2 regions of the Enterobacter sp. MGH 24 genome follow, and region 1 is predicted to be linked to the other one. Evidence: predicted binding sites of a transcription regulator. Region 1 holds the regulator's gene; the other holds the start of a gene.
The links. Region 1 encodes PurR, which represses purine synthesis genes. Its sites were predicted from a motif close to CANGCAAACGTTTGCNTG; they were not measured.
Positions count from the first base shown of each region.

Region 1 (5,446 bases):
TCTCCGGCGCTGCCTTTCGGCAGAGAGAAGAACAGCGCTACCATCGCAATCACGCCCAGCCCGGCGGTCGCCAGGAAGGACATACGCCACCCGATCGCTTCTCCCAGCCAGGTTGCCGCAGGGACCCCGCCGATGTTGGCAATCGTTAGCCCCATAAACATGGTTGCCACGGCGCTCGCCTGCTTATGTTTTGGCACCACGCTGGCAGCCACGACCGACCCCAGCCCAAAGAACGCGCCGTGGTTAAGGCTGGTCAGAATACGGGACAGCATCAATGTGGTGTAGTCCGGCGCAATGGCCGAAAGCACGTTGCCCAGGGTGAAGATCGCCATCAGGAAAATCAGCGCACTGCGTCGCGCGCGGTGCGAAAGCAGAAGCGTCATCAGCGGCGCCCCGACCATCACGCCGATAGCATAGGCGCTAATTAACATCCCTGCCGCAGGGATAGAGACATCTACGCCCCGGGCTATAACAGGCAGTAACCCCATCGGGGAGAATTCAGTGGTGCCAATCCCAAAAGCGCCAATCGCCAGGGCCAGCAGGGGAAAATTGATTTTCATGCGTCAACTCCGGATGCCGTGTCATGTGGTGACACAGAACAAAGAAGTGGAAAGCATGACATCAATCACAAAAAATGAGAAGTTAACAAAATGGCAAAAGATTTTTGCCAGAGAAGTAACAATCCGGGGGAGTCGGGGGGGAGAAGGCTCTCCCTCCGCGTAAATCAGTGCAGCGCAGCCGTCAGACCGGCCGCGACAATCAGAGCCAGCACAACAATGGTGGTGAACAACGAAAACTTCAGATCGGTACTCATCAATTTTTCTCCTTTTAATCCCCCCACGAAAAGTGAGCTTGCTCATTTTTGCACAGATTACATCAAAAATCTTCCTGGATTTATACTGATAACCACTTTACCTCTTCCCCTTTTCATCAAGATAGGACAAAATTCCACGCTAAATTTATTAGCGTACCGGCCATTGACCCCCTCCTGACGTCCCGTGTCGTTTTCCCGGCGTGCCGCAATTCAAGATTGCGAGATAAGGGTGAGAGAAGGCAAACGTTTACCTTCAGGTTTTTCAGGAGCTTAGGATATGGTCTGGAGTGACATTTAATGGCAACAATTAAAGACGTAGCAAAACGCGCAAACGTTTCCACTACAACCGTATCACATGTAATTAACAAAACCCGCTTTGTGGCGGAAGAGACGCGCAATGCCGTCTGGGCAGCAATCAAAGAGCTGCACTATTCGCCAAGTGCGGTTGCGCGTAGCCTCAAGGTTAATCACACCAAGTCCATTGGATTGCTGGCGACCAGCAGTGAAGCGGCCTATTTTGCCGAGATCATTGAAGCGGTTGAGAAAAACTGCTTCCAGAAAGGCTATACCCTGATTCTGGGCAACGCGTGGAACAGCATTGAAAAACAGCGCGCCTACCTGTCAATGATGGCGCAAAAGCGCGTTGATGGCCTGCTGGTAATGTGTTCCGAGTATCCGGAGTCCGTGCTGTCCATGCTGGAAGAGTATCGCCATATTCCGATGGTAGTGATGGACTGGGGCGAAGCACGCGCTGACTTCACCGATTCAGTTATCGACAACGCCTTTGAAGGCGGCTATATGGCCGGTCGTTATCTGATCGAACGCGGTCACCGAGAGATTGGCGTGATCCCCGGTCCGCTGGAGCGCAACACCGGCGCGGGCCGTCTGGCTGGTTTTATGAAAGCGATGGAAGAAGCGCTGATCAACGTGCCGGAAAACTGGATTGTGCAGGGCGACTTTGAGCCGGAGTCGGGATACCGCGCGATGCAGCAGATTGTCTCCCAGCCGCACCGTCCAACCGCCGTGTTCTGCGGAGGTGACATCATGGCAATGGGCGCGCTCTGCGCCGCCGACGAGCTGGGCCTGCGCGTCCCGCAGGATATTTCCGTGATCGGGTATGACAACGTGCGTAACGCGCGTTTCTTCACGCCAGCATTGACCACCATTCACCAGCCGAAAGATTCGCTGGGCGAAACGGCCTTCAATATGCTGATGGACAGGATCGTCAACAAGCGTGAAGAGTCGCAGTCCATTGAAGTTCACCCGCGTCTTATCGAACGCCGTTCCGTTGCGGATGGTCCGTTCCGCGACTACCGTCGTTAATCGCTTTACGGGGGCCAGCTATGCTGGCCCCCGTAACCATTCCCGGTTCAGCGTTTCGCTGTCTCCCAGATAATCCAGCAGCCAGGCCATCGCAGGCGAGACATCATTTTGCTGCCAGGTGAGGCAGCAGGCCGCATCCGGGAACGGATTATCCAGCGTCAGTTCAACCCATTCTCCGGTATCGATGCGCGGACGCGCAAAATGAACGGGCACCATCGCGACGCACAGCCCGGCACTGAGGCACGTTGCCGACGATTCCCAGTCAGGGGCCACCACCCGCCGCTGGTTGTCCAGAAGCCAGGTGATACGCTTGGGCAATGAACGGGACGTATCCTCCAGCACCAGCGACGGCCAGTTGCGCAGCGTGTCATCGCTCAGCGGCCCTTCCATCGCCGCCAGCGGATGATCGCTTGCCACCACGCACTTCCAGCTCAGCATTCCCATATCGCGAAAGGCGTAACGTCCCCCGACCGGGATCGCCTGCGTGGCCCCGATCGCCATCTCTGCCCTGCCGTCCGCCAGCGCATCCCAGACGCCGTTGAACACCTCCTGCGAAACCCGCAGTTCGACGTCAGAGAAATGACGATAGAAGTCGACGATCATCTGCCGGGTGCGTTCCGGCTTAACGATGTTATCCACCGCGATGGAAAGATGTCCCCGCCAGCCGTTAGCGATCTGCTGACACTGTTCGCGGGTGATCTGCATTTTTTTGATAACAGAACGCCCTTCCTTCAAAAACCACGCGCCTGCGGGCGTTAATTCCACATCACGATGCCGCCGTTCAAACAGCGGAACCGCCAGCCACTCCTCCAGCTGACGCACCGTGTAGCTGATTGCCGAAGGGACGCGGTGCAGCTCCTGCGCTGCACCACTAAAGCTGCCGTTACGCGCGACAGCATCGACCACTTCAAGAGAATAATCTGACCACATTTTCTGCCTGCAAAAAATTTGAATGCACCCGCCAAATATTAGCGTTTCACAAGCGGCTTTGCACTCCCTACACTCAGCGCCAATGTATACCTGCCTCCTCAGGAGAATAAAATAATGCAACCCAGGAACGGTTTTTTAGTCTGGCTCGGCGGCTTAAGCGTGCTGGGCTTTTTGGCCACCGATATGTACCTGCCGGCGTTTGCCGCCATGCAGGAAGATCTGCAAACCCCCGCTGCCGCTATCAGCGCCAGCCTGAGTTTGTTCCTCGCCGGTTTTGCTTTCGCACAGCTGCTCTGGGGACCGCTCTCGGATCGCTTTGGTCGTAAACCGGTACTGCTGCTGGGCCTGGCCATTTTTGCCGTGGGCTGCCTGGGGATGTTATGGGTACGTGATGCCACCTGGCTGCTGGTGCTGCGTTTTATTCAGGCCGTGGGCGTCTGTGCCGCGGCCGTGACCTGGCAGGCGCTGGTCACCGACTATTACCCGGCTAACCGCACTAACCGTATTTTCGCCACCATTATGCCGCTGGTAGGTCTCTCACCAGCCCTCGCCCCTCTGCTGGGCAGCTGGATCCTCGCGCATTTCGACTGGCAGGCCATCTTCGCCACGCTGTTTGCCATTACCCTGGTACTGATGCTGCCGGCGTTCGCCCTCAAGCCCGCGCATAAAAAAGAAGCCCATGCTGACGCGAAGCCGATTACCTTCACTTCCCTGCTCAGCACCACAGCGTATCGCGGTAATGTCCTGATCTATGCCGCCTGCTCGGCAAGCTTCTTCGCGTGGCTCACCGGCTCGCCGTTCATTCTGCATGATATGGGCTACAGCCCGGCAGCCATCGGCCTGAGCTATGTTCCGCAGACCATTGCGTTCCTGGTGGGCGGGTACGGCTGTCGCGCGGCGCTGCAAAAGTGGGAAGGTCAGCAGATGCTGCCATGGCTGCTGGTGCTGTATGCGCTGAGCGTCATTGGGACCTGGGCCGTTGGCTTTATTCCGGGTGCCGGTCTGGCCGAAATTTTGATCCCATTCTGCGTGATGGCCGTCGCGAACGGGGCGATTTACCCGATTGTTGTGGCCCAGGCGCTGCGCCCCTTCCCGCAGGCGACGGGCCGCGCCGCCGCGCTGCAGAACACCCTGCAGCTGGGGCTGTGCTTCCTGGCAAGTCTGGTGGTCTCTGCGCTGATTGCTACGCCGCTCCTGACCACCACCAGCGTGATGCTGGTGACCGTTGCGCTGGCGGTGATGGGCTATCGCATGCAGGCCTCCGCGCAGCGTGAGCAGGCTAACCGCGCTCAGGCTGAAACGTCACATGCATAATCGCGCCGGAAATCATGTTAATTTTCAGTGATTAGGTTGCTAAGAATTTTCTATTGAATCACCAAATTTTGAGGCCTATACTAAATTTGGTTCGATTAAATACGATAAATATTAAGTGTTAACGGGAGCCGGAGCGCTCCCGTTTTACCATGGAAGGCATTTCGGCAAGGGTTATCTCCCTTCCTCTGTTCTACGTCGGATATTAGCCTCGCGGTATTTACCGTGAGATTTCTCACAAACCAAAAAAAGCGTCTACGCTGTTTTAAGGTTCTGATCACAGTAGGGTGATGGAGAAGCTATGAGTTCATCGTGTATAGAAGAAGTCAGCGTTCCGGACGATAACTGGTCCCGGATCGTCAGTGAACTGTTAGGTCGAGCAGGCATCACTATCAATGGATCATCACCATCCGATCCTCAGGTTAAACATCCCGACTTTTTTAAACGCGTGCTGCGGGAGGGATCGTTAGGCCTGGGAGAAAGCTATATGGACGGCTGGTGGGAGTGCGAACGTCTGGATACCTTTTTCGCCAGCGTGCTGCGTGCCGGTCTTGAAAATCAACTCCCTCGCAATCTGAAAGACACCCTGCGTGTCGCCTCTGCCCGACTGTTCAATCTGCAAAGTAAAAAACGCGCGTGGATCGTTGGCAAAGAACACTACGATCTTGGCAATGACCTGTTCAGCCGTATGCTGGACCCTTTCATGCAATACTCCTGCGCCTACTGGAAAGAGGCCTCGACGCTTGAAGAGGCTCAGCAGGCTAAGCTGCGTCTGATTAGCGAGAAGCTGCAGCTGCAGCCCGGTATGCGCGTGCTGGATATCGGCTGTGGCTGGGGCGGGCTGGCGTATTTTATGGCGAAGCACTACGGCGTCAGCGTCGTCGGCGTGACAATTTCAGCGGAACAGCAAAAAATGGCGCGGGAGCGCTGCCAGGGCCTTGATGTCGATATCCGGCTGCAGGATTACCGTGACCTGAACGAACAGTTTGACCGGATCGTTTCCGTCGGCATGTTCGAGCACGTCGGGCCGAAAAACTACGCTACCTATTTTGAGGTGGTGGATCGTAA
Region 1 covers NZ_KI535657.1:3,420,725-3,426,170, reverse strand. Annotated here, with positions in the region: gene L370_RS05820 (MFS transporter) at 1-560, opposite strand, end outside; gene L370_RS23475 (cytochrome bd-I oxidase subunit CydH) at 725-814, opposite strand; gene purR (HTH-type transcriptional repressor PurR) at 1,112-2,137, shown strand; gene punR (DNA-binding transcriptional activator PunR) at 2,156-3,067, opposite strand; gene punC (purine nucleoside transporter PunC) at 3,182-4,381, shown strand; gene cfa (cyclopropane fatty acyl phospholipid synthase) at 4,680-5,446, shown strand, end outside.

Region 2 (5,446 bases), 860 kb from region 1:
TGGCTTCCCGCCAGGCGTTGATGCGTGCCTCACGCGTCTCGCCGCTCACCAGGCTATGGCCGAGCGCCAGCGCGGCGTCCGGACCCTGGCGTTTATAGCAGGTACCGACGGCGGCGCGCTCATCGTCGTTCATCAACGGCAGGTTAAGGGCGGCGGGCATCGCGCCCTGGGCAAATTCGATCGGCGCGCGAACGTCGATTAAAGGGGTATCAGACGCGAGGATCGCGCGATAGTCCGTTCCATCGTTCATGGTTATTCCAGAAGAAAACTCAGCAGCAATGGGCGGGGATTGTACGCCGGGGAAGGGGAAGGTCAACTCCCCGGCGCAGATGTCTTACTTGAGCTTTGACTGTGCCCAGACAATACCGCTCGCGTATTCCGGCGGCAGGAGAGGGATCATCGCTTCCAGCGTGGCGCTCAGGCGATCGGTATCACTGTCGTTCAGGTTCAGGTGACCGACCTTACGGCCCGCGCGAACCTCTTTGTCATACCAGTGCAGATGCACCAGCGGCAGCTTCAGCCAGTCGTAGTTCAGATCGGTGCCGATCAGGTTGATCATCACCGACGGGCTGTTCACCACCGGCTGCGGCAGCGGCAGGTCGGTGATGGCGCGCAGGTGCAGCTCGAACTGGCTGATGGACGCGCCGTTTTGCGTCCAGTGGCCGCTGTTGTGCACGCGCGGCGCTAGTTCGTTGATCAGCAGACCCGATGGCGTGACGAAACACTCCATCGCCATCACGCCGACATAGCCCAGCTCATGCATGATGGCTGAGAGCATCTCTTCCGCCTGCGCCTGCTGGTCAGCATTGGCGTGCGGGAAGGCGACGCTGGTGCGCAGAATACCGTCCTGATGCAGGTTATGCGTCAGCGGATAAAAGACGGTATGCCCGTCGTGCCCGCGTGCGCCAACCAGCGACACTTCACCGCTGAAGTTAATGCCCTGCTCAACGATGCACTCGCCGTAGCAGTCGTCCGGCAGCTCGGCGGTGTCGTGCGCGCGCAGACGCCACTGGCCGCGGCCATCGTAGCCGCCCACGCGGCGCTTCACGATCGCCAGCTCGCCCAGCATCGCGAAAACGTCATTCCACTCGTTTTTATCAGACAGGAGCTGCCACGGCGCGGTCGGCAGACCGAGCTTGTCGAACAGCTGCTTTTGCGTGAGACGGTCAGCAATGATCGGGAAGACGTCGCGGTTAACGAAGGCGTTATGACGCGCCAGCTCGCGCGTCAGAGCGGTTTCCGGCCAGCGTTCGATCTCGGCGGTGATCACGCTCTGGTGGAACGGTACGGCTTCCGGTTCAGCATCCAGCCCGACGGGCCAGACGGCAATACCCAGCGGCTCACCGGCCTGACGCAGCATGCGGCCTAGCTGGCCGTTACCGAGGACGCAAACCTGCTTCATGCCGCACCCCGCGGGTCCGGATTGTCCAGCACTTCGTCGGTCTGGGCTTTACGCCAGTCCGCCAGACGCTGATGCAATGCGTTATCGTGCGTCGCAAGAATTTGCGCCGCCAGCAGGGCGGCGTTCGCCGCGCCCGCTTTACCAATCGCCAGCGTGCCGACAGGAATACCGCGCGGCATCTGGACGATGGAGTAGAGGCTATCCACACCGCTTAACGCGGCGCTTTGGACCGGAACGCCCAGAACCGGCACCAGGGTTTTGGCGGCAATCATGCCCGGCAGATGTGCTGCGCCGCCCGCGCCGGCAATGATCACCTCATAACCGTTCTCTTCGGCGCTTTCGGCGAAGCTGAACAGTTTGTCCGGTGTACGGTGCGCGGAGACCACTTCAACGTGGTGCGGAACATTCAGGATTTCAAAGATTTCGGCGGCGAACTGCATGGTAGCCCAGTCGCTTTTGGACCCCATCACGATGGCGACACGCGCCGGATTATTGCGGGAAGACATGCGTCTTAAAACTCCTGTGGTGCGAAACACACTGCTTTCGAGGGCACAGAGAATAGCATGTTATGCGGGCAAGGAAAACGGTTGCGTGGCTGAGAAATAAGCGAAACGACGAGAATACGTTAAAACGGAAAAGCGATCAGCTCGACGCCTTCCGGCGTGACTTTGACCATCGACCCCTCAGTGTGCCACGCGCCCAATACCACGCGATGGGCGGGCTCACCGTTGGCCACCAGCGTATGGACATCGGGACGATGGGTATGACCGTGGATCAACCACTGGACGCCATGCTTCTCCATCACGCTCACCACGGCCTGCGGGTTCACGTCCATGATGGTCATGGATTTGCTGCTGTTGGCGGCTTTACTGCCCGCGCGCATTCTGGCGGCGATGCGGTTGCGGATAAACAGCGGCAGAGCAAGGAACGCTTTTTGGATCCACGGGGTGTGGACTTTGGCGCGAAACGCCAGGTAGCCGGTATCGTCGGTGCAGAGCGTGTCGCCGTGCACGATCAGGACCCTGCGGCCATAGAGGTCGAGCACCTGCTCTTCCGGCAGCAGCGTCATGCCGCTTTCGCGGGCGTAGCGCTTGCCGATCAGGAAATCACGGTTGCCGTGAATGAAGTAGCAGGGGACGCCGGAATCTACCAGCGCGTGAATGGCGAGTGCCATTTCACGGTGCAGCGGGTTAGGGTCGTCGTCGCCAATCCAGGCTTCGAACAGGTCGCCCAGGATGTACAGCGCATCGGCGCTTTTCGCTTCACCGCGTAAAAAACGCAGAAAACCGGCGGTAATCGCCGGTTCTTCTGTTTGCAGATGCAGATCCGCAATAAAGAGTGTCGCCACGAATTACTCGCTGACGGTCACGCTTGTAATCACAACGTCTTCTTTAGGAACGTCCTGGTGCATACCGCTGCGGCCAGTAGAGACGGCTTTGATCTTGTCAACCACGTCCATACCTTCAACCACTTCTGCGAATACGCAGTAGCCCCAACCCTGCAGGCTTTCGCCGGAGAAGTTCAGGAAGTCGTTGTCAGCCACGTTGATGAAGAACTGCGCGGTAGCAGAGTGAGGAGCCTGAGTACGCGCCATCGCCAGCGTGCCGCGGGTGTTTTTCAGGCCGTTGTTCGCTTCGTTTTTGATCGCTTCTTTGGTGGCTTTCTGGTTCATGCCAGGTTCGAAACCGCCGCCCTGGATCATAAAACCGTTGATCACGCGGTGGAAAATGGTGTTGTTGTAGAAACCTTCGCGGCAGTAGTCCAGGAAGTTTTTAACTGTTTCAGGCGCTTTGTCATCAAAGGTTTTGATTACGATATCGCCATGATTAGTGTGGAAAGTAACCATTTTTGCATCCTGTTCCGTTATTGTGGTACGTCGACCCGCGTTCGGGTCATCTATAGGGGCTTGTTATAGCATAACCACAGGATGCGATCACCTTGCATTGTGTGCTGCTTCGGGTTTGAATTACGGGTAGAATAGCCGGTTTTCAACCACACACGTGTTTACATGGAATCTTCGATGTTAAAAATCTTTAATACAATGACGCGCCAAAAAGAGGAATTTAAACCTATCCATGCCGGGGAAGTCGGCATGTACGTGTGTGGTATTACGGTTTACGATCTCTGTCACATTGGCCATGGCCGTACCTTTGTCGCCTTCGACGTGGTGTCACGCTACCTGCGTTTTCTGGGCTATACCCTGAAATACGTGCGTAATATCACCGACATCGACGATAAAATCATCAAGCGCGCTAATGAAAACGGCGAAAGCTTCGTTGCGCTGGTCGATCGCATGATCGTCGAAATGCACAAAGACTTCGACGCCCTGAATATTCAGCGCCCGGACAGCGAGCCGCGCGCGACCCACCATATTCACGAAATCATCGAGATCACCGAAAAGCTGATCGCACGCGGGCACGCCTACGTTGCGGACAACGGTGACGTGATGTTCTCGGTGCCAACGGACCCAACCTACGGTTCGCTTTCCCGTCAGGATCTTGACCAGCTCCAGGCCGGCGCGCGCGTTGACGTGGTTGACGTGAAGCGTAACCCGATGGACTTCGTGCTGTGGAAAATGTCCAAAGAGGGCGAACCAAGCTGGCCATCCCCGTGGGGCGAAGGCCGTCCGGGCTGGCACATTGAATGTTCCGCGATGAACTGCAAACAGCTGGGCAAGCACTTCGATATTCACGGCGGCGGTTCGGACCTGATGTTCCCGCACCACGAAAACGAAATCGCGCAGTCCACCTGCGCCCACGGCGGCGAGTACGTTAACTACTGGATGCACTCCGGGATGGTAATGGTTGACCGCGAGAAGATGTCTAAATCGCTGGGTAACTTCTTCACCGTGCGCGACGTGCTGAAGTATTACGACGCGGAAACCGTGCGCTACTTCCTGATGTCCGGCCACTATCGCAGCCAGCTTAACTACAGCGAAGAGAACCTGAAGCAGGCGCGCTCGGCGCTGGAGCGTCTGTACACCGCGCTGCGCGGGACCGACAGGTCTGTTCCTGCGGCAGGCGGCGAAGCGTTCGAAGCACGCTTTGTTGAGGTGATGAACGACGACTTCAACACCCCGGAAGCCTATTCCGTGCTGTTCGACATGGCGCGCGAAGTGAACCGCCTGAAGTCAGAAGATATGGCCGCGGCGAATGCGCTGGCGTCCCATCTGCGTAAGCTCTCCTCCGTGCTCGGCCTGCTGGAGCAGGATCCGGACGTATTCCTGCAGAGCGGTGCGCAGGCGGACGACGGCGAAGTGGCGGAAATTGAAGCGTTGATCAAAGCGCGTCTGGAAGCGCGTCAGGCGAAAGACTGGGCGGCGGCAGATGCGGCGCGTAACCGTCTGACCGAGATGGGCATCATTCTGGAAGATGGCCCGCAGGGAACCACCTGGCGCCGTAAGTAAGTCAGTAACGCCCGGTGGCGCTTACGCTTACCGGGCCTACTAACGACCGTAGGCCGGGTAAGGCGTAGCCGCCACCCGGCTTTCTTTTACCGCCGTCTCCACCACAACAATCCCATCAGCACGACTCCCGGCAGCCACACCCACAGCAGTTCTGAAATGATTACCTGATGCCCGTACGGCGTGGTGTAGCGTGACAGCGCAAACGGCGCGACCTTAATGACCTGCCACGGCGCAAAGAAGCGTTCATCAGACCATGGCCACAGCCAGCCGACGCCTTTCCCGCCTGTCGTTATTGAATCCAGCAGGCTGTGCGACAGCAATGACACGGTTAAAAACAGCCAGCACCGCGTCAGGCTGGCCCGGAACCATCGTCGTCCAGTCAGCACGCAAAGTATCGGCACCACAAAGGCGAACAGCAGGGAGTGGGTGAAGCCGCGATGGCCGAAAATATTGCCGTACGCGACGCCGAACTTGAACGCCAGCACGTCGGCATCCGGCAGCATGGCGAGGACAATTCCGGCAAACAGCAGGCGGGGAGGAATCACTTTGGTTCCCAGGCCTAAGCCCAGACAAAGCGGAACAGCAGCGTGAGTAATAACGGTAGGCATTGACATTATCCATGGCAAATCATGGAAATA
Region 2 covers NZ_KI535657.1:2,560,573-2,566,018, forward strand. Annotated here, with positions in the region: gene mnmH (tRNA 2-selenouridine(34) synthase MnmH) at 1-250, opposite strand, end outside; gene purK (5-(carboxyamino)imidazole ribonucleotide synthase) at 335-1,402, opposite strand; gene purE (5-(carboxyamino)imidazole ribonucleotide mutase) at 1,399-1,908, opposite strand; gene lpxH (UDP-2,3-diacylglucosamine diphosphatase) at 2,028-2,750, opposite strand; gene ppiB (peptidylprolyl isomerase B) at 2,754-3,248, opposite strand; gene cysS (cysteine--tRNA ligase) at 3,423-4,808, shown strand; gene L370_RS09850 (metal-dependent hydrolase) at 4,895-5,416, opposite strand.
Region 2: purE (5-(carboxyamino)imidazole ribonucleotide mutase) is a predicted target of PurR. The motif match lies at 1,979-1,996, and genes of this name have one in related genera.